DNA from 3 places in the Mesobacillus sp. MER 48 genome. Region 3 is predicted to be linked to each of the others. Evidence: riboswitches for the same ligand, from Rfam matches in the RefSeq annotation. Region 3 holds a riboswitch; each other region holds the start of a gene.
What was found. Region 3 has a riboswitch for S-adenosylmethionine ahead of M3593_RS16330 (sugar ABC transporter substrate-binding protein). Riboswitches for the same ligand answer to the same signal wherever they lie in the genome.
Positions count from the first base shown of each region.

Region 1: another riboswitch for S-adenosylmethionine. It lies ahead of M3593_RS18890 (methionine ABC transporter ATP-binding protein); the one in region 3 lies ahead of M3593_RS16330 (sugar ABC transporter substrate-binding protein).
Region 2: another riboswitch for S-adenosylmethionine. It lies ahead of M3593_RS15205 (trans-sulfuration enzyme family protein); the one in region 3 lies ahead of M3593_RS16330 (sugar ABC transporter substrate-binding protein).

Region 1 covers NZ_JAMAUR010000006.1:141,717-151,858, reverse strand. The annotation lists gene M3593_RS18900 (ZIP family metal transporter) at 1-434, opposite strand, end outside; gene map (type I methionyl aminopeptidase) at 692-1,435, shown strand; SAM riboswitch class I at 1,611-1,714, shown strand; SAM riboswitch class I at 1,804-1,907, shown strand; gene M3593_RS18890 (methionine ABC transporter ATP-binding protein) at 2,148-3,179, shown strand; gene M3593_RS18885 (methionine ABC transporter permease) at 3,169-3,819, shown strand; gene M3593_RS18880 (MetQ/NlpA family ABC transporter substrate-binding protein) at 3,835-4,671, shown strand; gene M3593_RS18875 (hypothetical protein) at 4,748-5,128, opposite strand; gene M3593_RS18870 (M20 family metallopeptidase) at 5,184-6,392, shown strand; gene M3593_RS24125 (hypothetical protein) at 6,489-6,623, opposite strand; gene brnQ (branched-chain amino acid transport system II carrier protein) at 6,939-8,303, shown strand; gene M3593_RS24120 (hypothetical protein) at 8,351-8,473, opposite strand; gene M3593_RS18860 (DUF1259 domain-containing protein) at 8,682-9,215, shown strand; gene M3593_RS18855 (YmaF family protein) at 9,400-9,738, opposite strand; gene M3593_RS18850 (DUF2935 domain-containing protein) at 9,774-10,142, opposite strand, start outside.
Region 2 covers NZ_JAMAUR010000004.1:75,763-85,904, forward strand. The annotation lists gene M3593_RS15185 (DEAD/DEAH box helicase) at 141-1,283, shown strand; gene M3593_RS15190 (amidase family protein) at 1,398-2,879, shown strand; gene M3593_RS24060 (hypothetical protein) at 2,904-3,038, shown strand; gene M3593_RS15195 (YitT family protein) at 3,232-4,098, opposite strand; gene M3593_RS15200 (CBS domain-containing protein) at 4,274-5,560, shown strand; SAM riboswitch class I at 5,649-5,751, shown strand; gene M3593_RS15205 (trans-sulfuration enzyme family protein) at 5,820-6,965, shown strand; gene M3593_RS15210 (methyl-accepting chemotaxis protein) at 7,056-8,351, shown strand; gene M3593_RS15215 (YflT domain-containing protein) at 8,428-9,000, shown strand; gene M3593_RS15220 (hypothetical protein) at 9,118-9,261, opposite strand; gene safA (SafA/ExsA family spore coat assembly protein) at 9,385-9,993, shown strand.
Region 3 covers NZ_JAMAUR010000004.1:299,901-310,042, reverse strand. The annotation lists gene M3593_RS16335 (sugar ABC transporter ATP-binding protein) at 1-23, opposite strand, end outside; gene M3593_RS16330 (sugar ABC transporter substrate-binding protein) at 335-1,435, opposite strand; SAM riboswitch class I at 1,538-1,642, opposite strand; gene M3593_RS16325 (dynamin family protein) at 1,798-4,542, opposite strand; gene M3593_RS16320 (hypothetical protein) at 4,842-5,426, shown strand; gene M3593_RS16315 (hypothetical protein) at 5,460-5,675, opposite strand; gene M3593_RS16310 (hypothetical protein) at 5,730-5,927, opposite strand; gene M3593_RS16305 (Rieske 2Fe-2S domain-containing protein) at 5,920-6,447, opposite strand; gene M3593_RS16300 (Mrp/NBP35 family ATP-binding protein) at 6,466-7,206, opposite strand; gene M3593_RS16295 (4Fe-4S dicluster domain-containing protein) at 7,486-8,037, opposite strand; gene fdhF (formate dehydrogenase subunit alpha) at 8,052-10,142, opposite strand, start outside.

The sequences.
Region 1 (10,142 bases), on a different contig from region 3:
CCGAAAGCCACTCCGACCGCGAGACCTTCGGGGATGTTGTGCAAGGTAATGGCCAAGACCATCAAAGTACTTCGTCTTTTCTTTTCGGGATGGATTCCCTCAGCTTTTTCCATTGATAAATTAGGATGTAAATGGGGCATCAATTTATCTACGACCATTAAGAACAACCCGCCTAAAAGAAAACCAGTCGCAGCAGGCATCCAGCTCGGCAGGCTTCCTCCCTCACCCATTTCAATCGCAGGAGCAAGTAGTGACCAGAAACTTGCAGCAATCATAACTCCTGCCGCGAGACCCATCATACTATCCAAAAACTTTTGGTTTGGATTTTTCGTTGTAAATACTAAAGCAGCGCCCAAAGCAGTCATTCCCCAGGTAAACAAAGTCCCAATCAGCGCCTGGACAACCGGATGGAATCCCATGAAAAAATCAAGCATCTTTTTTCCTCCTAAGACTTGCTCTGTAATCAAATGTAACTCATTTTAATGTATTATATGGATAATGAAGTGGTGAATATATCTTGTTCTGCATAAATCAGACGGCGCTAAGTTTGTTTTATCAAGATTACTACATTCAATACGTAATTCCAATCCTATTTATTTTTTATCTGAAGGCACTGAGCCAGATGAATGGATTTTCACGAAAAAAAGGGATACGCTAATAAAATAGTTCATACATGGAAGGGAATTAAATCATGATTGCAAAAACAGAAGAAGATTTTAACGGATTAAAAGAAATTGGCAGGATTGTCGGCATGATTCGGGAGGAATTGGTGCAAAAGACAGTGCCCGGAATTACCACAAAGGAACTCGACGAGCTAGCAGGCGCCATGTTTGAAGAAAATGGAGCGATTTCTGCTCCGAAAGGCGAATACAATTTCCCAGGATACACCTGCATCAGTGTGAATGAAGAAGTAGCACACGGGATTCCAGGGAGCCGCGTCATTAAAGAAGGTGATATCGTTAATATCGATGTTTCCGGATCAAAAAATGGTTATTTTGCCGATACAGGAATCTCCTTTGTCGTTGGCCAAGGTGATCCGATTTTAACGAAGATATGCGAAACAGCTGTTGAGGCTTTTGAAGCAGGCTTGAAAAAGGCGAAACCCGGATCGAAGAAAAGCGGACTGGGCAAGGCGGTTATGGCGACTGCGCGGAAAAACGGACTTAATGTAATTAAAAACCTTACAGGACATGGAATCGGGCGGACCATCCATGAAGCTCCCGATCACATCTACAACTATAATGAGCCATGGGATGACGAGCTATTGAAAGAAGGAATGGTCATCGCTTTTGAGCCATTCATCTCCACTGGTGAGGAAGAAGTTTTCCAATACGAACATGATGAGTGGACTTATGTCACGGAAAACAGCTTTGTTGCACAATGTGAGCATACAATCATCCTCACTAAAAATGGACCTATCGTTATTACCAGATAAAATTCCACTTGAACCCCTTGCCGATGCAGGGGTTTTTGTATTTTTATCGGCTCTCTGCCATTTAATACTAAATTCCTATTTTTCGTGTTTCTAAAAAAATTCCCACAAAATGATTGACACATTATCTGTGACGCAGTAAAGTAATAAACAAGATTTACAACTCAATATTCGTTACTTCTTATCAAGAGAGGTTGAGGGACTGGCCCTATGACACCTCGGCAGCGGACTCCTATGGAGGACTGTGCCAAATCCAGCAAGCGTGAGCTTGACAGATAAGAAGAGGCCGACTTTTTAATTCATGTCCTCTTCTTTCTGAAGGGGACTTTTTATTTTCCAATAATCCCCATCTACAAATTAATATCGAGACTTTCTTATCAAGAGAGGCGGAGGGACTGGCCCTATGAAGCCTCGGCAGCGGACTCACATTGAGGACTGTGCCAAATCCAGCAAGCAATAGCTTGGGAGATAAGAAGAGATCTTGTCCTGCATTCGTTGCGGCATGCCTCTTCCTGTTTCCTGGAAGAGGTTTTTTTCTTTTTTAAGAAACTATAAACTTTTGTATTAAATTAGTGTCTAGCTACAGCGCCTAGCCCCTCGAGTCGCTTCGGTCCGCCCAATGAAGTCAAAGAACGACTTCACCGGTCGGCCCTCCAGCGCTTGTCGGGGCTGAACAAGGCGCTTGCGCTTTTCAATCTACAAAGGAGGAAGACTGTTGATTACATTTGAACAAGTGGAGAAAGTTTATGAAAGCCGCGGGAAAAAGGTACCGGCACTTAATGGAATTGATCTGGAAATCAAAGAAGGAGAGATATTTGGGGTCATTGGTTTTAGCGGAGCAGGAAAAAGTTCACTGATCCGCTGTGTGAATCTGTTGGAACGCCCGACATCCGGCCGGGTGATTGTCGATGGCTGCGACATGACTTCCCTTTCACTTAAAGAAGTCCGTGAGGTTAAAAGGAATATCGGGATGGTGTTCCAGCATTTCAATCTTTTGAACTCCAAGACCGTATTTGAAAATGTCGCAATGCCGCTTGTCCTCGGTAAGGTTCCGAAGGCGAAAATCAAAGAGCGGGTTTATCAGCTCCTCGACTTTGTAGGTCTCGCTGATAAGGCGGACAATTATCCGGACCAGCTTTCAGGCGGACAAAAACAGCGAATCGGCATTGCCCGTGCGCTGGCAACCCAGCCAAAGATCCTGCTTTGTGATGAAGCAACTTCGGCCCTGGATCCGCAGACTACAAGTTCGATTCTTCAGCTTTTGAAAAAAATCAACAAGGAGTACAACATCACGATATTAATCATTACCCACGAAATGTCTGTCATCAGGGAAATCTGTGACCGGGTGGCGGTCATCGAGGAAGGTAAAATCATTGAGGAAGGCTCAGTATTTGAAGTTTTTTCAGCTCCCAAAACAGTAACAGCCAGAAATTTTGTCAGCACCATCATGAATGACAATATTCCAGATTCCGTCCGCAGAATCATCAAAGGACATTCGGGGCTTCAAAAGGTATTTAGGATCAACTTCGTCGGTGAGTCAGCAGGCGAGCCGCTGCTGTCACAGCTGTCAAAGAATTTTGATATCCATGTCAATGTTCTGTTTGGAAATATCACCGAGCTTCAGGGAATTCCATTCGGCAACCTGATTGTCGAGTTCCAGGGAAGTGATAAAGAAATTTTAAGGGCTCTTAATTTTATCAATCAGCAAAAAGTCAACATAAAGGAAGTGACCGCACATGCTAGTTAATTCAGAACAAATCATCCAGGCATTAATTGAAACACTGCAAATGGTCGCGTTCTCCCTGCTGTTTTCGGCAGTCCTTGGAGTTCCCCTTGGAATTGCGCTTGTCGTGACGAGAAAAGGCCATTTGCTAGAAAATGCACCTGTCTTCAATGTACTTAACAGTGTCATCAACGTATTCCGATCAGTGCCATTCATCATCCTGCTGGTCGCAATCATTCCGCTGACCCGGCTGATTGTCGGCACATCAATTGGTACGGCCGCTGCCGTCGTCCCGCTTGTCTTTTATGCAGGACCGTATATTGCAAGATTGGTAGAGAATTCTTTGTTGGAAGTGGATCCAGGAGTTATCGAAGCCGCTGAATCAATGGGTGCCACTCCATGGCAGATTGTATTCAAATTCATTCTTCCAGAAGCTATGAGTTCACTCATTCTTGCTTTCACGATTGCAACGGTCGGATTGATCGGTGCATCGGCAATGGCCGGAGCAATCGGAGGAGGCGGCTTGGGCGACCTCGCGATTACATACGGATACCAGCGGTTTGATACCCAGACAATGTTCATCACCGTTGGTATTTTGATAGTCATGGTACAGGGGCTCCAATCCCTTGGAAATATTTCAGCTAAAAAAATCAGAAGAAGATAACAGGAGGAATCAAAAATGAAAAAACTTTTACTAGCATTGATCGTACTTAGTCTGGCATTAATCAGCACAGCATGCTCGAGCTCCTCATCATCAGCGAAAGGCGGAGAGACTGTCAAAGTAAAGCTTGGCGTCAGCGGAACAGATCACCGTGTATGGGATTTTGTCGCCAAAAAGGCAGAAAAAGAAGGAATTGACGTCGAAATCGTCACTTTCTCGGACTATGTCCAGCCGAACCTTGCGCTTGCAGAAGGCGAATTGGATGCAAACTCATTCCAAACCGTTTCTTATTTTGACGCTTTCATCAAAGAACATAATCTTGACCTTGTTCCAATCGCAACCACAATGATTGCTCCAATGGGTATTTACTCTGAAAAATATAAAGAAGTGAAAGACATTCCTGAAGGCGGGAAGATTGCTCTTGCAAATGAAGCGACAAATATGGGAAGAGGACTTCTTTTACTCCAGGAAGCTGGGCTCATCAAGCTTGAGGAAGGCTTCGACGGAATTGGCGCCCTCGATAAAATCGTTGAAAATCCAAAGAATCTTGAACTTGTGCCGCTGGTTGCCGGCCAGACACCAAGGGTATTGCCGGATGTAGCCGCATCGATCATCAACAACGGAATCGCGGTTGATGCAGGACTAACACCAAAGAAGGATGCCATCTTCCTTGAAAGTGCCACTGCCACTCCATATATCAATATCATTGCTGTCCGCGAAGAAGATAAGGACAATGAAGCTTTGAAAAAATTAGCTGAACTTTACCAGCAGGATGACACAAAGGAATTCATCGAAAAAGAATACAAAGGAAACACCCTCCCTACCTTTGTGCCGCTCAGTGAGATTGGATGGTAAGAAGAAATCTCATTTAATGCGTCCGTCATTCTTGAAGTCACCGATTTTCGGGCACACCTTCGACTGTTCTGCGACCCTAATTGCGGAAGCCATCACTTTTCGGGCGCAGCTCTGGTCGTTCTGCGACCAAGATTACGGAAGCCGTCACTTTTCGGACGCAGCTTTGACTGGTTCTGTGACCATGATTGCTGAAGCCATCACTTTTCGGGCGCAGCTTTGGTCGTTCTGCGACCAAGTTTGCGGAAGCCATCGATTTTCGGGCGCAGCTTTGACTGTTCTGCGACCGTAATTGCAGATGCCTTCGCTTTTCAGGCGCAGCTTTGACTGTTCTGCGACCGTAATTCCAGAAGCCTTCGCTTTTCGGGCGCAGCTTTGAATATTCTGCGATCATGATTGCGGAAGCCATCGCTTTTCGGGAAAGACCAGCAGGCTTGGGACTGAAGTTAATAGCTTTCAAAAGGGGATGCCCCTGTTACTCACTATTTTTATGAAAGTTTAAAGGAGGAATCAGGATGTCAACATCAGTAAAGTCACTTAAAGATATCATTACAGAAAACGTGGAACTGAACCAATATCTTTACTTAACGACCAGCCATGAAATTCACGCACGCCCGGAAATCGGCAATGAGGAGTTTTTCGCTTCCGCACGGCTTATCAATATTTTAGAAGATGAAGGTTTTGAAGTTGAAAAGGCGGTAGCAGGACACGAAACCTCCTTTGTTGCTCGCAAAAGGTCTGAAAAACCGGGACCATCCATCGCCTTTTTGGCAGAGTATGATGCCCTGCCTGGGATTGGCCATGCCTGCGGACATAATATCATAGGCACAACCAGTGTCGCCGCAGCGATCGCGCTAAGCAAAGTATTGGATGAAACTGGCGGTGAAGCAGTCGTTTTTGGAACGCCTGCCGAAGAAGGCGGACCAAATGGGAGCGCGAAAGGAAGCTTTGTAAAGCATGGCCTTGTTGAGGGAATCGATGCGGCTTTGATGCTGCACCCTTCAGGACAGACCAGATTGACATCAACCTCGCTTGCTGTGGATCCTCTCGACTTTGAATTTATCGGAAAGCCCGCCCATGCAGCGGCTTCTCCTCATGAAGGTATAAACGCTCTGGATGCTGTGATCCAGCTGTTCAACGGAATCAATGCATTGAGACAGCAGCTGACGGATGATGTTCGGATTCACGGCATCATCACCCATGGAGGGGATGCACCGAACATCATTCCTGAATATGCCAAAGCCAGATTCTTCCTCCGCGCAGCCACCCGAAGCCGATTGAATGATGTCACCCAGCGCGTAAAGGCTGTTGCAGAAGGTGCGGCCCTTGCAACTGGTGCAAAGCTGAATGTTATCGCCTTCCAAAATAAAGTCGATAATTTGCTATTGAATGATCGGTATAATGAAGTCTTTAAAAATGTGATTCAAGACCTTGGGGAGAACGTTGCAGCCAATGAAAGGGAGGGAATTGGCTCTACCGATGCAGGTAATATCAGCCAGGTCGTTCCAACCATTCACCCTTATATCAAGATAGGCCCTGATAATCTCGTGGCCCACACTGTTCCCTTCAGGGAAGCTGCAGCTTCACCAGAGGGAGACGAAGCCTTGCTAAAGGGAGCAAAAGCTCTTGCTCTGACAGCTTTACAATTATTTACAAACCAGGAACTATTGACAGATATCAAAGCTGAGTTCGAGCTGAGGAAAGCAGCGGAAAACAAACAATAACCTGTTTCCTTATACTTGCCCACTATTGAAAGAAGACCTTTGCCCATGCGCAAGGGTCTTATGGTTGTTTTAAGTTACCAGCCTGATCGATACCTATCAAAAGGAACAGAAGCACTGTTCTCTTGCTTTGGCGACGCTGATTAAGAAATCAATCGCCTCCATTTCTTCTCTTGTCAAATGTCGTCCCAGCTCTGGATTTTTCAATATTGCTTTTGCTTGTTCGATCGTCATCAGATTCTCTCGTGAAATCAAAACTCTCTCTATCGGATGCAATCTGAACCGCCGTTAGCAAAACTCCTGAAGAAGTTCTTGCCGCGAATTGCTTTCCTTTAATTCTAAAAATACTAAAAATTCCATTGACTTGTGAACTGTAAGTATATATAGTAATGTGTATTATTCTTCTTTTGGGTACAACGGAACACTCTATTGTGATAGATTGAACAATTCATTTCTCTCTATCTATTTCCTTCCCTTCTTCAATAGAAATACCTCCCTGCCAACTGAAGAAACCATGATTCACTACATCAAGAAGAGGAGGCAATTTAATTGCATCAAAAAATCTCATTTTCAACCTATGCACTCATTGGAACCATGCTATTCGGCATGTACTTTGGCGCTGGGAATTTAATTTTCCCGATTCAATTAGGCCAGCTTGCAGGCACAAACTTCTGGCCTGCGTTAATCGGTTTCCTGGTCACAGCCATTGGCCTTCCCTTTTTAGGTATATTGGCGATCGGGCTTTCCGGCAGCACCGGATTGCGTGATTTGGCCAGCAGAGTGCACCCTGTTTTCGGCATTGCCTTTGCCACAGTTCTATACTTAACCATTGGACCATTTTTTGCGATTCCACGAACAGCCACTGTTCCATTCGTTGTTGGTTTTGAGCCTTATATTGCTCCAGGGCAGGCTGGTTTATGGCTGGGGATTTTCAGCTTCATCTTTTTTGCCATTGTTTATTTTTTCTCCCTCCATCCAGCAAAGGTCATGGATTACATCGGCAAATATTTGACTCCGGCGTTTCTCGTTTTTTTATTTCTTTTAATTGGATTTTCGATATTCAATCCAATGGGGAGTTATGGTGAACCTGCAGGTGCTTTTGAGAAGCTTGCCTTCATGACAGGTTTTAAAGAAGGATATAATACAATGGATGCCCTGGCATCCCTGGCATTTGGGATTGTTGTCATCCACGCGATTAAAAGACAAGGTATTACTGGCAAAAAAGAAATCGCCAAAGCAACCATGAAATCAGGGATTTTCGCAATGTCACTGATGATGCTCATCTACGGGCTTATAACATTTATGGGAGCATCAAGCGTGACAGCCATCGGGACATTCGAAAATGGCGGCCAGATTTTTGCAGCAGTCGCACAGCACTATTTTGGCTCATTCGGTGCCGTCCTTCTTGCTACCATCATTGTGCTTGCTTGTTTAAAAACAAGCATAGGCCTGATCACAGCCTGCAGCGAGTTCTTCCATGACGTGTTTCCGAAGGTTTCATACAGAAGTTATGTATTTATTCTAAGCTTCGTTTCCTTTGCCATTGCAAACTTCGGCTTAAACAATATCATTCAATTCGCTGTACCGGTTTTAATGTTCCTGTATCCTTTAGCCATCATCCTGATCCTGTTAACCCTATTATCACCGCTATTCGGTAATAAACAGAGCGTATACTCTGCTTCGATGGCGATGACATTTCTTGTAAGCTTTTTTGATGGATATAGTACATTAGCAGCAAATGTTCCCTATCTGAATGTTCCAGTTTTCAATTCGATCAAGACGTTATACATGGATTACCTTCCGTTATACGATATAGGTCTTGGGTGGATCATTCCAGCCATCACTGGAGCAGCGGTTGGCTTCCTTTTACCTAAAACAGAATTAACTTCAGGAACATACCAAAAAGAACTGTAGAGATCCTCTGCAGTTCTTTTTTCTTTTGTTTCTGCAATACAGGCAAATTATTTATTATGTTTTTTCTGAGCCTTTAATGCTACCTTTTCTAATCCATTTCCTCTTTCCTCAGCAAATTCTACATCTGCTTTTGGCATTGCCTTATTATGTTTTGGTTTATTTTTCGTCATTTTTTCACCCCCTTTGTTTTCAATTTATATAAATCAAAGATGCTCTATCCTTCACCATTCTCCCATTAGTTTGTGTTTCTTTTTCGAGGGTATGCTTTCTCTATATTTTTAGAAAGGCGAAAAGTGAGTTTGTCCTAATTAATCCATCCAGTCATGTCCATTTCCTTCGAATATACTGCTTTTGATAAAATGAAAGGAGCTGGACAGATTGGAAAGAAGAGAATTTGACAGCATGGGAAATCAAACCTTCTTCCGGTTTTCGAAAAATCATCATCATAAACAAAAGGATTTGCTGGAAGATGAATTTGAATCAAGTTCCCATATGCATGAACGTGGAACAGTCAGAGGCATTAGCGCAAGAAAATGCGAGGAGCTTGCAGATATTATCGGAGGAGATGTTATTACAACTACCCCAGCCTGTGTTGTACAGCGCTTAAGAAACATAAAAGCTACGATCCTGGGGCGTCGCACCCGGTCCCCGCTTGCTCTTCCATTTGCACTATCATTTGAAAACAACAAAGGCGGCAAAACTCTGAATCTAGGTGAAACTGTCATCCTGCAGGAAGAAATTAATCCTTTCCTTACAGAATTACGGAAAAGAGGAATCAAGGTAACAGCCGTACACAATCACTGGCTATTTGAAGAACCGCGTTTAATATATATGCATTGGGAAAATGTCGGAGATCCGTTCGAATTTGCATGTGACAGCATCGAAGCGGCAAAAGATGCTGGATTATTTTAAATATCATTTTAAGCTGTGGGTCCTTGCCGGCAGCTTTTTTTTCGGTTCGGCTCATTATAGAGCATCGGATCTTCTGCACAAGGATATTTTCCATTGTAAGTAAGTCATCTGGAAAATAACCTGACAACAAACAAAAAATCGCCAACCTCTCAAGGCCGGCGGTTCTTTTGAAGGTCGCTCTTTTTTATTTATCACCGGGTGCTGGCTGATCAATACCTTTTACCCGGTGGCGGTGTCCATCGTTTTCAGTAGTGTAGAAATCGTAATAATGGACGTGCATTCCATTTCCGACTGGAATTGCTGGTCCGGAATAAGCCTGATAATGGTGGGTATGCCCGTTTTCAAAGACCACATATCCTTCAGTGTAGTGGACATGGTTGTGATCCTCTGTCATGATGGGCGGTGAAGTTACATCCAGGCATTGATGAACATGTCCTGCACCCATAGAAGTGTAATCGACTGAACCATGATTATGATGCGGTACAAAACCTTTTACAAAATCATCTTTCCCTATCTTCGCCATACCCTCACCCTCACTCTTGATAACTCAAATATACGTTACCCTTTTATGGTCTGTGCGTTTAGGCTAGCTTCAAAATGATCAATGATTTCCAAAAACCGTTCCGCTTCCCTGAATGTATGGTCAGCTAACAGCGGATGAATATTGCTTTTGATTCTGCAGGCTTCAATTAATTCTCTAGCTGTTTTCTTAAAATCTCTTAATGAAGCAACCGAAACCCTGTTTTGATCCAGGAATTGATCAAGCATTGGCACTGTTTCCGATTGAGGTCTCATCGAATCCAAATCCACAGCCTGGAACACCAATTGGTCAAAGTCATGACTGAATTCCCTAGCCTGCTCAACCAGCTTCCTTTCTGAAGGATCTAAGAGATGCCCGATAAATTTTGCATGGTCTGCCATAATTCT
Region 2 (10,142 bases), 220 kb from region 3:
ATAAAGTTGTGAACTCCGCCAATAAAATAAATCCGAGTCACAAACTAGATGAAAAATCGCGATTCAGCGTGGGAAGACTGGACTTATAAGCAGGTTTTAGCTAGTATCAATACTAGAATGTTTACGTGAAGGAGAAAATCATGTCAGAAACTCAACCAATAATCGCTCAATTGAACCCTTTCCTGCAGCAGGCCTGGGAGAAGGCTGGATTCGAGGCAATGACGTCAGTCCAGTCGACAACGATCCCATTAATAATAGAAGGAAAAGATGTTGCCGCTGAATCGCCGACTGGTACGGGCAAAACTTTAGCGTACCTGCTTCCTGTTTTAAATAAAATCGATGCGAAGATGCAGAATACACAGGCCGTAATTCTTGCCTCATCACAGGAACTTGTCATGCAGATCCTCGCTGAAATCCAGAAATGGGGAGAAGGCAGCGGAATCAAATCAGCAAGCCTGATTGGCGGTGCTAATCTGAAGCGCCAGATTGACAAGCTGAAAAAAAGCCCGCACATCATCGTCGGAACTCCTGGACGCACGAATGAACTGATCAAGCAGAAAAAGCTGAAGATGCATAAGGTCCACACCATCGTACTCGATGAAGGCGACCAGCTGCTGACACCGGAACATAATGAAACGGTGAAAAGTATCGTGAAATCGACTCTTGCTGATCAAAGGCAGCTATTACTTTTTTCAGCCACACTGCCTGAGGCTGTAGAAAAATCAATCAACAGGCTGGCGAATGATCCTGAAATCATCAAGGTGAAGAAGGATGACACCATTGATGCAGCCAAAGTCGAGCATATTTACTTCCGCAGTGAGCAGCGTGACAAGATCAAAATTCTTGAGAAAATTGCGCGTCTTGATGGAACAAAGTCGCTCGTATTCATTAAGGATATCCCTAATCTGATCATTGCTGCTGAGAAGCTGAATTTCAAGGATATCCCGGTTGGACAGCTGCATAGCGAACTGACAAAGCAGGACCGACAGAAATACTTGAATAAATTCCGCGAAGGCAACAGTGAGATGCTGCTTGTCACGGACATCGCGGCTCGCGGGCTTGATATTAAAGGTGTCACCCATGCCGTCCATTTCGATTTTCCAAGAGAACAGGATAAGTATATCCACCGTTCCGGACGTACTGGCCGTTTTGGCGCAGAAGGGACTGTCATCTCAATCGTCAATGAAAGAGAAGAACGTGATTTGAAGAAATTCTGCAAGGCGCTTAATATCGAGCCATTGCTGAAGGAATTTTACGGTGGCAAAATTGTCGATCCAGAATAAGGGAATTCAAAAGCTATAGGCCGGTCCTATAGCTTTTTTCTATAAATAAAGGGATTTTCGTAAAATTTACAGAATATATATTCCGAAGTTTAATATTGGAAGGAACTGTTGAATATGAAAAATCCTCGTTTACATACATTGATGGAAGAATGGCTCCCGGAAGCGACAATCGATGACATGCAGGAAAAAATGGAGAGCGGTGAGCTGACTTCACATGATCTTGTGCTGATGTATCAGGCAAGGATCGCTGCTTTTGATAGAACAATCAAATCGGTGCTTGAATTGAATCCAGATGCTCTGCATATTGCGGCTTCACTTGATGCTGAGCGAAAACAAAAGGGTCCGAGAAGTCCGCTGCACGGTATCCCAATCCTGGTAAAAGACAATATCGATACTGGCGATAAAATGCATACAAGCGCCGGATCGCTGGCCTTGAAGGATTCCATTGCCTTGAAGGATTCGTTTGTTGCGTTCAAGCTCAGGGAAGCTGGCGCCGTCATCCTCGGAAAAACAAATATGACCGAGTGGGCCAATTTCATGGCAAATGGCATGAAAGGCGGCTACAGTTCACGCGGGGGGCAGGTACTGAATCCTTATGGCCCCGGCAAGTTCGAAGTCGGTGGCTCAAGCGCAGGATCAGGTGCGTCGATTGCAGCGAATCTGGCGGCGGCTGCGGTTGGTACGGAAACGGATGGCTCGATTTTAAACCCCTCCTCACAGAATTCCCTGGTTGGCATCAAGCCAACAGTCGGACTGGTCAGCCGCAGCGGCATCATCCCGATTGCCCACACCCAGGACACGGCAGGGCCGATGGCGAGAACCGTCAAGGATGCAGTGTATCTTTTAGAAGCGATTGCCGGGCAGGATCCGCAAGACCCGGCAACAATGGTAAGTTTAGCTGAATTCAACCATGACTCTCTTTTCGATAAAAAAGCATTAAAAGGCACAAAGATTGCTGTTGCCAGGGAAGAGTATATAGGTAAATGGACTAAGGAACAGGAACAAATTTTTCAAAAAGCGCTTGAAAAATTGGAGGAACTTGGCGCTGAGGTTATTGAAGCTGCAATCCCAGCAGCAAAAGCGAAGTGGGGACACAATGTTTTAAGCTATGAATTCAAGGCTGATCTGAATGCTTATTTAAATGGACTGAATATCCCAATCAAGACGCTCGCGGATGTCATTGCCTTTAATTATCAGCATGGTGAGAGAACGCTGAAGTACGGCCAGGAAGTGCTGCTGAAATCAGAAGCGACAAGCGGTGCTTTGACGGAAGCAGAGTACCTCGAAGAACTCGAGTACAATCTGTATATGGCCAGGGAACAGGGAATTGACTATGCCCTGAAGGAATACGGAGCAGATGTGGTGCTCTTCCCTATGGACGGCTCGACGATCGGCTCTAAGTCGGGCTATCCGTCAGTAACGGTACCAGCTGACTACACGGAAGAAGGAGAACCGGTGGGAATCACTTTCACGGGCACAGCCTTCAGCGAACCGCTGCTGATCAAGCTTGCATATGCCTACGAACAGGCAACCAGGGTCCGCCGTGCACCCGAACTTGGAATAAACGTAAACGAAAAAATCCATACTACACCTTGAATCCATTAAAAGGAGCGAGGAAGCATGGGTAAGCAAAAGCTAGGCAACGGAAACGCCCAGCGTAACAACAATAAGAAAAAAGGCAATAACACACCAGAAGAGCTAGTCGAGTTTACAACCGGCCAGAAAGAGAAAAAATTCAATAATCCGATTGATTAACAGTAAAATGCCCCTGCAATTTCCTCGCAGGGGCATTTTTATATAAGGATTGAGCTCTTTTAGAAATTGTATTGGCGAAAAAATAAATAATTCGACCACTTTTGGAGTTAATTCGACCACATTTTAAAATAATTTGGCGGATTTTTAATTTATTCGACCACATTCATGGATTATTCGACCAAGTCTGCATTTTTTAATGCCCGCTGCCCTTATCAAAATTACTCCCTGATACATCGGCCACATTCTCGATTGCGACAAGCGCGTTCGGATCGATATCATCAACCACCGAGCGCAGGGTGGACAATTCAATCCGGCTGACGATCGTATAGATGATTTTCTTTGGTTCGCTTGAAAAAACGCCCTGGCCCTGGATATAGGTCATGCCGCGTCCTAATTGCTTCAGCAGGGCTTCGGCGATTTCTTCCGGGACATCGGAAATGATTGTGACCGATTTTAACTCTTCCATACCCTCAACGACGACGTCAATCATCTTAAAGGCGATAAAATAGGTGATGATCGAGTACATGGCTGTTTCCCAACTGAACACGAGCAAGGCGGCCAAAAGGAAGATGAACAAGTTCATGATCATGACGATCTGCCCAACGGACACGGTGCGCTTCTTGCTGACAAGGATCGCGATGATTTCGGTGCCGTCAAGCGCCCCGCCAGCGCGGATGACGAGGCCGACACCGGTTCCGAGGATGACGGCGCCGATGATGGTGGCCAAAAATAAATCATCCGTCACCCGGTCGAAGTGATGGAAATACGCTGTCGTTACGGATAAAATAATGACACCGTACAGCGTCCGAAGCGTGAATTTCATGCCCATTCTCTTATATCCGATATAAAGGAAAGGCAGATTGAACAGGATCAGGAAAATACTCATCGAGACGTTGGTCAATTCCGCTGCAATAATCGAAAGGCCGATGACACCTCCGTCAAGGATGGCGTTGGGGACGAGGAACATATCAAGCCCGAATGCAGCGATAATCGCCCCGATTGTAATTGTCACAAGCTGTGTGACCTCTTTTATGACTCTTTTTTTCTTTGTTGCTGCCACTAAATATCAAACCCTTTTCTATAAAAATCTACTTTCTAATTGCATTGTATGTACTATACTTATTGTATCAAACTTAAAAGTCATCTGGAAATTCAACATTATATATCCATGATTAGTAAATGCGTGTTTTGGGGTAATGAGTAGGGAAGTGATTCGAAACAACGGAGGGACCATTTTGGCTAACGAAATTCAGGTTAAACATAGATCCAATAAGCAACAGACAACGTCGAAAAAAAGGAAAAATCAACACAATAGAAACAAGAATAAGAAAACCGGCAACAATTCATATCTTCGAACCAATCCAAGACCGGCAGTTGACGATAACCGCCTCAAGCGTGCCGAAGAGAACGTTGACGATCTGCCGAAAAAAGATTCCAGCAAAATAACAAAGCAGGATAGAAGCAAAGTAATCGATCAGAATAATGGTAAACCATCAAAAAAGAGAAACAGCAAAATAACGACTCAAGATAACACTAAAACAACAAAACAGAACAACGGCAAAGCAACTACCCAAGATAACGCTAAAACAACAAAACAGAACAACGGTAAAGCAACAACTCAAGAAAACGGTAAAACAACGGATCAAAACAACAGCAAAAAGACAAACAAAAGTAACGTAAAAACAACGAATCAGAACAGCACAAAAGCCATAAATCAAATCAGTGACAAAGCAAAAAACCAAAACACAGGCATTGAAAAATCGCAAAAAGCTTCTGCTTCTCAGGCGTCTTCAGAAAATCAAGAGGTAAAGCATAAAGAACAATCCGGCAAGTTTGAAACGGCTTTTAACCGGATCCATAAAGCGCTGAAGGAAATGGTGAAGGGGACGGACAGCGATGCGTTTGTCGAGCTGCTGTACTCTGGCTATAAGAATCATTCATTGGTCCGCAAGTATAAAAGTGAACTGCATCAGTTTGCCAAGCTGCGGAATGCGATTGTCCACGAACGGGTGAATGCGGATTATTATATTGCCGAGCCGCATATCGAGGTAGTCGAGCGGATTGAGGAAATCGCGAAGGAGTTCGAGAAGCCGCAGACGGCATTATCAATCGCGACCAGTCCCGTGTTTTATTATTATGAGGATGCTTATCTAAAAGATGTGCTTAAGGTCATCAACAAGTTTGATTTTACGAGATTCCCGGTCTATGACAAGGATGATAAATATGTTGCACTGCTGACTTCAACAGAGATCATCCAGTGGATGGCGAAGCATTTTTCCGACAGTGTCGTTCACTTTGAAGATGTGCGGGTGAAAGAATTGCTGACCAAGGGGAAAAATTATTTCGTGACGTTTGTGGATGAGGAAGCATCTTTATACCATATTGAGGAATTATTCGAGCGTTACCACACGAGGGGCAAGAAGCTCCAGGCGGTCATTATCACGGAAACAGGCGACCGCCACGGAAAGCCAATCGGTGTCATCACACCATGGGATTTGCTTGACAGTGATCCAGAAGATTGACTTCACAAATCTTTAGAAAATCGTTCATTGACGAATTTACAGCGATATTGATATACTTCTGCTAATATTAATGATTTTAAATCAATAACTCTTATCCAGAGCGGCGGAGGGACAGGCCCTGCGAAGCCCGGCAACCTTCTTTTTTCATTGAAAGGTGCTAATTCCTGAAGAACGATTTCTGAAGATAAGAGAGGCTTAGCAATTGGAACCTCTCCTTATTTGGAGAGGTTTTTATATTTTTTAAAAGCAGGTGGATGAAATGACGAACAACAGATTTGAAACGGAAGTGCTTCACTCTGTACATACTAAGCAGCAGGGTATTAAAAGCAAGGCAACACCGATTTACCAGACTTCAGCTTTTACCTTCAATGATCTTGATGAATTGGAGGGTTTTTATCAGGGTGAGGGCAATTATTTGTACTCCAGGGTCGGCAATCCGAATACGGATGAACTCGGGCAAGCGGTAGCGGCTCTTGAGCATGCAGAGGATGGTGTGGCGGCTTCATCTGGATTGGCTGCAATTTTGGCAGGTGTCCTGGCAGTTGTGAAGAGTGGGGACCATATTGTTGCGGCGGACGATGTGTATGGAGGTAGCTTCCATATGCTAAAAGCAGAGCTTGAGCGCTTCGGGATTGAAACAACGTTCGTGCCGTTCTCGGATTTGGGCAATGTCACAAACGCCATCAAGCATAATACAAAGCTTCTATACACAGAGTCGATCACGAATCCGCTGCTTCGCGTTGAAAAGCTGGATGAAGTCATCGAGCTGGCAAAGATTAAAAAACTCGTTGTATTAGTTGATAATACGTTTGCCACTCCGCTCCATGTGCGTCCATATGAAGGCGGTGCCGATCTGGTTGTCCACAGTGCGACAAAATATATTGGCGGGCATAGCGATGTCACTTCAGGCGTCATTGTTGGCAGGAAAGAACTGATTGCCGAAGCACGCGCGAGAATCGTCAACCTTGGGGCGAATCTGAGTCCATTTGAAGCGTGGCTGACCTGCAGAGGCTTGAAGACGCTTGCCTTGAGAATGAAAGCACAATCGGAGAATGCCAGATTGCTTGCCGAAAGTCTTCGGGAAAATAAGAATATCGCAAAGGTATACTATCCATTCGCAGAAGCTGAACAAGGATTTGGGGCTATCGTATCAATTGAGCTGGCGGAGCATGTGGATCCTGCCCAGTTTTTCAAATCGCTTGGCTGGGTAAAAATCGTTCCGACACTTGCGGGCGTCGAAACCACCGTCTCCCATCCGCTGAAAACCTCCCATCGCGCACTCCCTCCTGAGGCGCAGGAAGAACTTGGCATCACTTATCGTCTGGTGAGGATTTCGGTCGGAATTGAGCACGGAGAGGATATCGTTTCACAATTTGAAGCTGCGCTGGCTAAAGCTGTTGAATAGGATGGAAAATTTTCTGGAAATGCCGATATTATGATAGAAAGATCATTCATCCCCAGTGTTCGCGCTGGGGATTTTACAGGAGTGGATAGTATGCGGGACCTTTCGTTGAAAACAAAGGTGTTTGCTTTTTTTGGCTTGTTATTCTTTGTTTATGCCATTTCGACGTTATACAATTTTTACTTGCTGAATTCATTCAAAGTAGACTCTGATCCAGCCGAACTGGTATCCAGGAGTATGTATTCGACAGCCATTGCGGGTTCACTTATTTCAATAGGGTGCCTTGTTTTCATCATTATTTTATTCAGAAGGGTATTCAAGCCCATCGATCGCCTCACACAAGCGACACAGAGAATTGTTCAGGGTGATCTGGCAGTGGAACTGGCCAGTGATTCAAAAGATGAGATTGGGAAGCTGACCTCCCATTTTGATGCGATGATCAGTCAATTAAGGCTGCTCGTAGCCCAATGCCAGGACAATACCCGGGTTTTGCACGACTCTGCAAGAAAGCTATTCGAGAATTCACAGGTCCATGAAAATGAAAGCGAGAGAATAAAAGCTTCCATTCTTCAAGTCTCTGCAGGTGCTGAACAGCAGCAGGGCCATTCGGCAGTGCTGAGTGATATTGTTGATAATATGGTGCAAAGAATCAGCGAGATTGCTGAACTATCGAATCGGATTGAGACAATGTCCACGACCAATGCTGTTAAAAGTGAACAAGGCCAGACGTTCATCAGTGAAACGAGCACACAGGTGGGACGGATGGATCAGATTACGAGGCAGGCTGCCCGGGATGCTGAATCACTGGCTGAAAAGACGAATAAAATCGAAGAGATCGTCAGTATCATTTCTGGAATTGCCAACCAAACGAATCTGCTGGCATTGAACGCGGCTATCGAAGCTGCACGCGCAGGGGAACAGGGGAAGGGTTTTGCTGTCGTGGCCGATGAAGTGCGATTATTGGCTGAGCAATCGCTTCATGCATCCCGGCAAATCCAGGAAACGATCGAGGTTGTCCGCAGTGACATTAAACAGATGGTGGATGTTATGTCAGGCGGAAGCATGGAAGTCCAAAAGGGTAGCAAGTTATTCGGCAATGTTGAAATGCAATATAATGAGATGCGGGATGGGATTCTGTCCATCCAGAAGGAAATTGGCACCATCAGCCAGTACACTGCAGATTTGAATCAGCAGACAGATAAATTGTTGACGATGAATAGTGAAACGAATGTCATTTTACAAACAAATGCAGCCGGGATTGCCGAAATGGCAGCAGGGTTTGAAAATCAGGGAGAGACGGTCAGGGAATTGACCTTGACGGCTGAGAACCTGACACAAGTTTCTTCTTCCTTGAACAGGACCGTATCCGTCTATACCCACAGCCAATAATCCTTCGACATCAGGTTTACACCTCCTGTATGCGGGTATCTTTAAAAGGACTACTCGTCTAAAGGAGGCTTTTATTATGTTTGAACATGAAAAACATCTTGTTGGAGTATATGATAACGAGCAAGACGCAATCCAGGCCGTAGAGGACCTGAAGAGGCAAGGGTACAATACCGACGATATCTCTGTTATTAGTAAAAACGACGATGAGATTGATCACGTCAACGAAGCAACCGGTACAAAGACTGAGGAAGGTCTTGCTGCAGGTGCGGCAACAGGCGGCATATTAGGCGGCCTTACAGGATTACTGGCAGGCATCGGAGCACTAGCGATTCCTGGAATCGGCCCAATCGTAGCTGCAGGCCCGATTGCTGCGACACTTACTGGTGCTGCAGTAGGCGCAGGTGCCGGCGGATTGGCCGGAGCATTAATCGGAATGGGTATTCCGGAAGATGAAGCAGAACGTTACGAAGGCTATGTAAAAGAAGGCAAAATCCTTGTAGTCGTCGAGCGTGAAGAGAACAGAGTCGGCCTGAATGATGGTACAACAACCACTGGTTTGGACGGAACAAGAACCACCAACCCGGTTGATGCACCTCTAACATCGGACAACCCGGCTAACACTCGTTTTGACAACACTCGTGATTTTTAATCGATAGAAAAGGCTGCCATTGGCAGCTTTTTTTATCGTCTCTGAAAATAACAATTTATGATTCCGGGATGTTCAAACGATAAAAGCTGGCTGCATCAATTTAGCAGCCAGCTTTTGCTATTCTTTCTCTTTAGTATCCAGTAAATCAATCCGGCTTGCATCATCGAAATCAAAAGCAGAGGTAATGAAAAACATTAAAGTACCGCCAAGCAGGCCGAGACAAATGACATAACCGATCGTCATAACCCATAGATATCCCATAATCCTCATTCCTCCCTTGATAAAACTATATGCATTGTTAAAGTGATGTTTTCTTGTTAGTTCAATATTCAACTGTATATTTTTATCAAATCTTCTCATCCTATCAGTTGAGGAGGAGTGAAGATGGTAAAAAAAATAATATTGGCCCTTGTTTTAATGAGTATGGCTTTTCCGACCGCATCATTCGCGCAACAAGTCTATACGGTTCAGAATGGGGACTCTTTATGGAAAATTTCGGTCAGGTTCAAGGTTGGCCTTTCGGAACTTATCGGTGCTAACCAGCAATTCAAGAATCCTAGATTGATTTATCCTGGCCAGCGAGTCAATATCCCTAATTTAAGCGCCGCAAAGAGTATTGAAAGCCAGGTCATCCAGTTGACGAACCACGAGCGGGCGAAGAATGGACTTAAGCCAGTGGCAGCTGACTGGCAGCTTTCAAGGGTTGCGCGTTACAAATCTGCAGAAATGAGAGATAAAAGTTACTTTTCCCATACAAGCCCTACATACGGCAGTCCATTCACCATGATGAGGAATTTTGGAGTCAACCACAGGAGCGCGGCTGAAAATATAGCAGCGGGGCAGAGGACCCCCCACGAAGTAGTCCAATCATGGATGAACAGCCCTGGACATCGCAAAAATATCCTTAGCCCTGCATACACCCACATTGGTGTCGGGCATGCTGCAGGCGGGGATTATGGACACTATTGGACTCAGATGTTCATCACAAAATAAGGAACGGAAGAAATACCCCGGTGAAGCTGTCACCGGGGTATTTTTATGAGAGGAAAACGCAAGAGTGACGACCGGTCCGGTATGGTGCTAAGCCTCAGGACCTACCTGAAAATCAAGCTCAGGCACGTTATGGATTTTTTACGGCAAAG
Region 3 (10,142 bases):
ATGTTTTTCATTTCAAGTATCATCCGTGTTCCCCCTCCCTTCCATTCTGCAAAGCAGACACTCTCTTTTGTTTGAGAGTGTCTGTCTTGTTTCTCTTAACTGGAAAAAATCGCACAGAATTTCTAGTTCGCTATAAAAATTAGAATCTCGCTATATAACTGAAAAACTCGCTATATAATCGGAAAACTCGCTATATAATCGATAAAGTCGCTATATAATTGGAAAACTCGCTATATAATCGAAAAAGTCGCTATATAATTGGAAAACTCGCTATATAATCGAAAAAGTCGCTAAAAAAGTCGTTATAAAACTTATCAGACAACCCTTTCAATGGTTATTTCTTATAGTGATCCTTCAATTTTTTCATCCAATCTTCTAAAAATGCATCCGATTTGCCCCATTCGTCGATGATTTCTGCGAGGTTGGCCATGTTAACTGAATTTTTTGACTGCTGAAGCTCTTCCTGTGATATCAGTGAGGCTTCAAGGTCATAAGCTGCAGGTGTTTCTTCGCCAGCCAGCTTTTTCGCCAGCAATCTCATATTCACCTCACCAATCAGCTTCGGATCAACGGCTGCTGTGTATTTCCATGGGCTGCCTTCTCCCTGGATTTCCTGAAGGTCAGCATTGGAAACATCAATTCCGTAAATCTTGATTTCATCGCGGCCAGCTTCCTTAATGGCACGAGCTGCGCCAATCGCAAATGCATCCCATGTCGCGAAAATTGAGTCAATTTCCCCTTTTGGATGTTTGTTTAACATCGCTGCAACTGCATTCTGCGTTTGTACACTTGTATCGGCTGCGGCAACTCCAAATCTCTCAACCTCTTTGATTCCAGGGTTTGCCTTCAGCGTTTCCTGGTAAACTTTATTTCTTCTGACCATCGGCGGGAAGCCATCGACCCAAAGGTAAACGATATTCGCTTCACCATTTTGGTCCTTCACAAGCTGGTCGAGTGCCTGGGTTGCCAGTGCTTCGTCATCCTGGGAAGTAAGTGTGACTCCTTCAACCTGCGCCAGATCGGGATTTGAATCGAATGTCACGACACTTTTGCCCTTATCCGTCAATTTTTTCACATCATTAACCGTTGCGGCATCATCTCCGTGGGAAATGATGAATCCATCATAGTCCTGCTGCAGCCCCTGGTTGATGGCGTCATGGAATTTTGCTGTATCTCCGTTAGCGGTGAAAACGTCCACCTTGAAGCCAAGCGCCTCCCCTTCTGCCTTCGCTCCGGCTAAAAACTGCGCAGTATGATCATCTCCGCCAATCTTGCGGATGACTTTGATTTTGACTTCCTCACCTTTTGCAAAACGCTCCGGAACTCCCTCAATAGGACCGCTTGCCGTCTTCGTTTCTCCACCGCCGCAGCCCGTCAGCAGCAATGCTGAAGCCACCGCCGTTAAAAACACCTTTTTAAATCCAACTCTTTTCATCTGCATTTCCCCCTTAATGTGTCTGCTCAGCTAACCCAAATAAAAAAACCTCTCCAGAAAAGAGAGGTTTCGAACGCAAAATGATGAAAAGGTCAGATTCCTCTCTTATCTTCCAAAACATATCGTTTTGCAGGATTTAGCACCAATTCCTGATGGAACGGTTGCCGGGCGTCATAGGGCCAGTCCCTCTGCCACTCTTGATAAGAGAATTTCGTTATTAAATTAATCTGGCAAATTGATAAACTTTACTTTAAACTCCTGTAATCATATTGTCAATACTATTATGAAAATTAAATTTATATTCCTAGAAAAGCGTCTCAAAAAAAAGAAGACCCCCAAATCCGGGAATCTTCTTTTCAAAATCAACCTCTGCCCGCTGCGGTCATCCATTCAGACTGACGAAGTTTCACTTCATAAAGCGTCAATGGATCGCGGTACAATTCCGGGTTGACTCTCAATTTTTCCAATTCATTTTTACCGTGTTCGATTTCGTTCTTAGCTTCTTCTACAGATTCTTCTAGAACAATGAAAGGCTGTTTGAAGAACAAGTTCACATCGCGTTCAATCGATTTCTCGAAGATCTCGAATTGCTGCAGGAATTTCTTGGCGATGGTTACGCCAATTTCATAATAATCCTCTGTCTCCAGATAGGATTTATACCTGTTATAAAGCATCGTATTGTTTTGCGGCAGCACGCCAAGCAGCTTTCCTGCGCTTTTCAGGAAAAAGGCTTGAGGGGTCGAACGATTCATGATGTTAGCCTTCTCATAGTGTACCCCATTCGTCATTCGATCCCCGTCACGGCGCCAGTCATCGAGTACCCTGAAGTCACAGTCAAGGCTGATCCGTTCTTCTCCGTACATCGAGTTAAATCCCTCTGCCATTTCGTCCAGATAATTCTGGCTCTGGTCAAACTCATCTTTCGAAAATTGGATCCAGTCATTCAAATCGGAATGGAACTTTGGCAATACTGTTTTTTCCAGATATTCTTCGATTCGCTTGTTCATTTCCTGGTCCATTTCCGAATGGATTTTACCAAAATCACTATCCTCCGTCACCAAGTCAGAGCAGCTGCGCAGCAATTCTGGAACCTTCTCGATGATTTCCGCACGCGTTTCATCCTTGATTTTACGGAATGACTTCTGGATAGAGCGTGACTTTTCCTCTTCAATATCGCCTAACTGATTGATGGCACCATTCAGCTTGCTGACCATTTCTTCATTCCAACTGATGGACTCCATATGGTTATTTTCAATTTCAACCCGCTTATCGAGCAAATACGTGATCGCTCGTCTGACAAAGAACTGCAGTTTCGCAGTGCGTTCCTGGTCAAGGTCGACTGCGTTTCTAGTTGTTTTAATAAAATTGGAGAAATCCTTCAGCTGCTGGGCATTATCGTAATTGGATGAGAAGGCGAACATTTTTGCATCCGGATAGTATTGGCTGACCTCTGCCCATGTCTGGTCGAAAACTTCCGTCGCTTCCTGCTGTCCGTATATCACATCAATCTTATTCAACAGGAAGTGAATGTTCAGATCCGGGAAAAACTCTGATATTTTCCCGAGTATATCCCTTTCTTTTTCCGTAAAAGGATCACTCGCATTAAGAACGAACAGCAGACTATCGGCAAATCTCAAGTAATTATAGAGCGGATGCCTATCATAGTTATTTCGGTTGACCCCCGGAGTATCAATCAACGCCAGGTCATGATCGCGCAGGAATGGGAAGTCTGCCTTGAAATCAATGATGGTTTCATTCTTATGATTCTTGCGGCTGACACCTGCTGCCTCCTTGAAGTCCTCAACATCCGTGATCTGTCTTATTTCCGTATCAGTTATTTCATGGGCTGCCGGGTTTTCCTGATCCATGAAACGGATGACCGCTGCAGTCGGAACAGTAAGCAATTTTTCGCCCACGATCGTGTTGACGAAGGAAGACTTTCCATTGCCTGACACGCCGGCGACCAGCATATTATGGATATTGGACTCGTGTAACTCCTCGACCATCCACTTAATCTTGTTGCCAACCTCAATCCCATGCTCTTCTGCCCATTTGATGATCGACTCGAACAACATCATGCTATCCTTATAGCCATCATGGTACTCATTCGAGTTCAGGACTAATGTCTCTGCATCATGTATCGCCGAAGCCGTAATCGATCCTGGAAATACCTCATTCCAGGCAATGATGGATGACGCTGCGACAAGGCTGTTCACCGGGCTTGTTATTTTCAGCCAGTTGGTCAGCAATTCCGGGATCAGCGGTGATATTTCCTTGATCAGCATGTCTCCATTAATCAATTCGAAATAGCTTTCCTGATAGACCGCTGAAAGCTCTGTCCAGCCATCTCTCCTGTTTCCGTCCATCCCGCTGAATAATTGATTGAATTCCCTTAACCATGCCATGTAGGTGCTTTCGTTCCGGTAGCTTTGCCATAAGGATACAGCGAGCTGTTCAAACCGGCTTCTGTCCACCTGGAATAACACGGATAATGCCTCGTTAAAATAGTCAGGGGCGAACTGGGCGGTGCGTCCCTGTTCAACATACTGGGTCAAGATATCAAACCATTTTGCCGAACCAGTCCGGATTCCCTCATTGACAGCAAGCTCGACCGCATTTCCCCAGTCATTTTGCTCCTCGAAAAACGAACGGGCGATTTCGGTCACACCTGGATAATCCGGATCAAGTGCTACAGCTTTTTTGATGACAGCAACTGCTTGATCGAGCTTTCCCTGCTCTATATAAAGTGATAATAGCTGCAGGCCGCTCTCGATTTTCAGTACATCGCTTTCTGTCTCAATCGAAAGGAACAGCTCTTCCGCCGATGTCAGCAGGCCAAGCTCCAGGAACGCATCCCCCATGTTCTTTTTTGCCCAGGGCTCCAGCTCATTCGTGATGTTTTCCCATTTAAAAATCGCAGCTTCATAGTCTTTATGGTGAAAATAGACCTCCCCCTGCGCAAAACGGATGTTTGCCAAGTCAGGCATATCATTCTTCTGCTCGGCAAGATAGAGCTCTCCAAGTACCTGGACTGGGTGTGTCCTGTTACCTGAATCCATATAGGTTTCAAAATACGACTTATTGATTAATTGCTCTTCAAATGTCATGACTTTCCTCCGACCTCTCGATAATATCAATCCATAAAAAGAGCCCTCAGACTCCTTCAGGCATGAAAAATTGTTTTAGATAACTATTCTTTTTCCCTTTTGCGGCTTGCACTCAAACCTTATCATTGTATTCTATCAAACTATTTTTCATTCCATATTTCAGTAAGCTTTCAGTTGTGCAACAAGACCTGAAAAATATGTAATTTTTTTAATAAAACATCCAGTAATTTGGCAGTTCCTGTCGGATTATAAGGGACTTATATATCTTTCGTACTATAATTTATCTTTCTGGGGATTAAATGAAGTTTGTCACACCGCTCATAGGGCAAAATCATTATAATGAAAGGTACAAGACGACCGAAAAGGAGATTCTTATGCTGACTTTAAAAATAATGGGCACTCCCAGCGACCATATTGCATCGGAACATATAAAAAACCAAACTGTGATTATGAACACTAAAACACTTGCCACTATCAAGGGAACAGGAAATGAAGTGGAATTCCACATCGATCCCCATCTGGACCTGGATGAATTCCAATTTTTGCGGGATATCGTCATGGAGTTAAGCTACGGGAATGAAGATGCCATTGATGAAAGAGGCTGCCAGCTCGGCTACCTGGAGAATGGAGAAAAGGCCTTCTTAATTAAAAATTGGGAAGAGTGGAAAGCTTTCCTGATGAAAGCGAAGCTCCGGACGTTAGAAGGCCAAAACGTTCAGGCTTTGAACGAAGTGGGCGAAGAGCTCGGGGCCGGGATTCTGGCCGAGTACGAAGTCGAAGCGGGCCCATTCCGGATTAGGAGCTGTACCTTGATCACCTTGTTTGGTGAAAGGAAATTCGAAGGGGACAATATCCGAATTGTGCCGACTAACCAGTTCGGTTAAACAGAAAGAGCAGCGGATCACCCGCTGCTCTTCTTAGTTTTCCTTTTGCAGTTCATCGATCAGCTGCTTCGTCCGTTTTGCATTACCTTCGGCGAAATTCTCCAGACGTTCCTTCAGTTCAGGATCATCATGGACGCGCTCGGCCGTGATCAGGTAGGTCCTCATCAAATCTTCTTCCATTTGGACCGTGTTTTCCAAAACATCCTCAATGCTTTCCTTTTGGCTGTCTTGATGAAAAGGATTCTTCATCTCAATCCTCCCTTTTAGATTGAAAGAAACTCTCCTTTTATCTTCGCCGGCAGATTACTTTTTATACTCTGCCTTCCTCCAGATAAAGAAAGCAGTTGTCGCCAAAATCGTTGAAATCAAAGCGACGATCACCGCGCCGTATACACGCTCATCTTCCTGGCCATAATATCCCTCAATCGCGTTCGAGAGGGCGACGACATTGACCGCAAGGAACAGGAAAATCGAGAAGAATGCTGCTCTTTTTTTATCCATGCCTTACTTCCCTCCCCACTGCAAACACCTTTCCATCCTTGATTTCAAGCAGGATTTTCGGAAGCTCTCGCTGCGGAGGTCCTGCCATCGGCTGGCCGCTGTCTACATTGAAATAGCCTTTGTGGCATGGGCAGAGAAGGACGTTTTCCTTATGCTCGTAAAAAACAGGGCATTGCAGATGTGTACATTTATTGTTGTAAGCGACGAATTTGTCATCCGGTGTCCTGACCAGAATTGCCGGTTCATTTTTCGTCGGGTAGTTGAAGTTCCTGGATTCGCCGATTGCCAGGTCATTGATATCGGTAACTTCGACCCGCTTCACTTCACCGTTTTCATCGCGCAGGAAAGTGAAAATCCCAAATGGTGTCGTTGCCAGCCCGATCGCGACGGTTGCGCCAAAGGAAGCCTTCAGAAACGCCCTTCTATTTAAATTGACGTCGTCCTTCCGATTCAGATTATCGATCAGCTTGATCATATCTTTATCATCTTCATGATGGTTCTGCTTTTTATCATCACTCATGGCCATATCCTCCTGTTCCTAGAGCTGAAACTTAGCATCGATTTTTTCTGCCAGGTTCAAGTATTCCTTGAATAGCGCTGTGTTTTCCGCAGCAATCGCAGGAGTCTCACTGTTCTCATCCGCTTCCTGGATCGGCAGCTGCCCCAATAGTTCCGTACCCAGCTGTGCTGCCAGCTCCTCGCCGCCGCCTTTTCCGAAGATGTAATACTTCTGTTCGCTGTCTTCAGGCTTGAAGTAAGACATATTCTCGACTACACCGATAACTTCATGCTTGCTCTTGATCGCCATCGATCCTGCGCGTTCCGCTACGAAAGATGCTGCTTTATGAGGCGTCGTCACGACGATTTCCTTGCTCTGTGGAATCATCAGGTGCATATCAAGCGCGACATCTCCGGTGCCAGGAGGCATATCAAGAATGAAATAATCCATTTCACCCCACAGCACATCCTCGGTAAAATGCTGAATCATTTTTCCAAGCATCGGTCCGCGCCAAACGATCGGTTCATTGTCCTTCACCAGGAAACCCATAGACATCACTTTAATTCCGTTCGATTCAACCGGGATGATCTTTCCGTTGAACGTTTTTGGCTTTGTATCTATATTCAGGATTTTCGGTACACTGAATCCATATATATCAAGGTCGATGATCGCCACTGACTTGCCAAGCTTTTGCAGTGCAAGCGCAAGATTCACTGATAATGAAGACTTTCCGACTCCGCCTTTTCCGCTTGTCACCGCCAGGACATTTCCTTTTAACATTTTAAAGCACCTCTTTTTTGGTTGGGTTATTATTCCCTACCTTATCTAAAATTGCTTGAAACCCTTTACTGGAAAAAATCGCTGATTATTTCCAGTTCGCCAATAAAATTTTATTTTCGCAAATAACCATGTGGTTTTCGCCAATAAAATCAAATTCTCGCCAATAATCCTGTGAAAAGCGCCAATGAAATTGGATTATCGCCAATATCGCTAAAATCCGTTCAAAAACAGAGCCGGCCCTAATGAACTTAGCGCTCTTTTCCGGCCGGCTGCATTAAATTAAGATTGTGAATCAGTATAAACACCGAAGAATTCAGGCACGTAATCCCATTTATTGCCCTCTTGAGGCTTTTTGCCTTCTACAAGATTCATCTGGGTGCGTTTTCTGCGCAGCTGCTGCATTTCATCGAAGTCGATGAAGCGGATCGCTTCACTTGGACAAACAGACGCACACATTGGCGCGATATCGTATCGGGTTCTGTCATAGCACATATCGCATTTGTACATTTTGTTCTTCTCGAAGTCGAATTTCGGAATACCGAATGGGCAGCCGAATGTACAATTGCGGCAGCCGATACACTTCTCTTCCATCGCGGAAAGCACGACGCCTTCATCCGTGATCTGGATCGCATTTGCCGGGCAGACGCGAGCACATGCAGGGTCTTTACATTGCATGCACAGCATCGGGAAGGTCTGGCGTGATTCGGTAAAATCAACATATTCTACATAGTTCCGTTCTTTTGCATCATGGTCTCCGCACTCACGGCAGGCTGCCTGGCAGGCACGGCATCCGATACAGCGTTCAAATTCAAGATACATTATTTTATTCATAATGGCCGTTCCTCCTATTTAGTCAGTTTTTCAAGTTTTACAGCACAGACTTTAAATTCAGGCATCCGTGAGATTGGGTCCAATGCCGGGCTGGTCAATTGGTTGACCGCCAGCTTTTTGCCCCAGTGATAAGGGACGAACATCGTATCTTTGCGGATTGCTTTCGTTATTTTTACCGGAGCGATCATATCGCCACGCGGAGTTGTAAGCTTCACTCTTTCGCCGTTCTCGATCTGGTACTGGCTTGCCAGTTCAGGATGCATCTCAACGAATGGCTCAGGGCATTGCTCCTTCAGGAAGTCAACGCGTCTTGTCTGGTTCCCTGAAAGATAATGGAATACGACACGGCCTGTAGTCAGCCAGAGTGGATATTCTTTTGACTGGACTTCTGCAGGTCCTCGGTAATCGCAAACTGCGAGATTCGCTTTGCCATCTGGCGTTTCGAACTTCTCTTTGAACATCGATGGAGTTCCCTGATGCTCAAGTGCAGGAGTTGGCCAGAAAACACCGTCCTGTTCATCGATCTTTTCGTATGTGACACCATAGTAATCCGCTTTGCCGCCTTTTGATGCAAGACGAAGTTCATCGAAAATTTCTCTTGGCTCATTATATTGGAAGTGCTTGCCTTTACCCAGGCGTTCAGCAATCAGGCTCATGATTTCCCAGTCTGGTTTGGATTCCCCGATCGGCTCAACTACTTTACGGATATGGATGATCCGGCCTTCTGTATTGGTAGTCGTTCCTTCATCTTCTGCCCATGTTGTAGCAGGAAGGACTACATCTGCCAACTCTGCAGTCTCAGAAAGGAAGAAATCATTTACGACTAAGAAATCAAGGTTTTCAAGCTGTTCTTGCACATAGTTGATATTTGGTGATGATACAACCGGATTTGAGCAAATGACATGAAGTCCGCGAATCGTCTTCGCCTCCATGAGATGGAACATTTCATAAGCAGATACACCTGGCTGCGGCATTTCTTCCGGCTTGATGCCCCAAACACCTGAAATGTACTCAACTGCCTTAGGATCTGTAAGCTTGCGGTAACCAGGAAGCAAATCGGCTTTCTGGCCGTGTTCACGACCACCCTGGCCATTTCCCTGTCCTGTAAAAGTGGCAACTCCAGAAGCGAATTTTCCGATTTGGCCGCGCAATAATGCCATGGATGTGTAAAGACTTACGTTATCCACACCTGCTGTCTGCTGTTCAGCACCGCGTGCGAACATCACGACTGATCGAGGTGACTTTCCAAAGATGTGTGCAGCTTTGATGATTTTTTCTGCTGAGACACCAGTAATTTTCGATGTATATTCTGGCGTGAATTTAGCCGTCATTTCTTTCAATTCGTCGAAATTATTGCAGCGCTCCTGGACATATTCGTGATCCACATAATCATGTTTGATCAGCAAGTGCATGATTCCATTTGCTAAAGCAGAGTCTGTTCCAGGAAGAAGATCCAGGTGTACATCAGCAACTCTTGCAGTTGCAGTTTCACGCGGATCGGCAACAATGAGCTTTGCGCCTTTGTCCTTCGCTTTCCAGAACCACTGGATACTAGTAGGGTGACATTCTGCAGTGTTAGAGCCAGCCATGAAGAAGCAGTCGCTATGCTCGAGTTCCGTCCATGGAAGCGATGATCCACGGTCAATTCCAAGTGTCTTATTGAATCCCCCGGCAGCCGAACTCATGCAGTAGCGGCCATTATAATCGATATAACGAGTGCCCAGTCCGACACGTGCGTACTTTCCTACCAGGTAGCATTTTTCATTTGTCATCGACACACCGCCATACACAGCGAGCGCATCCTTGCCGTATGTTCCCTGGATTTCTTTATACTTTCTTTCGATTAAATCAAGCGCTTCTTCCCAAGAGGATTCTACAAATTTGCCATTTTTTTTGATTAAAGGACGCTTGATGCGATCCGGGTGATCAATAGTCTGATAAGCAGTAACCCCTTTAGGACACATCTTCCCTCTGGTCAGCACCCAGTCATAACGCGGCTCCACACCCATGACCTTATTCGTTTTTTCATCAACACGGATATGCATCCCGCACTGCATTCCGCAGTAGCAGCAATGTGTAGTGACTAATTTTTCGCCTTTCCGAAT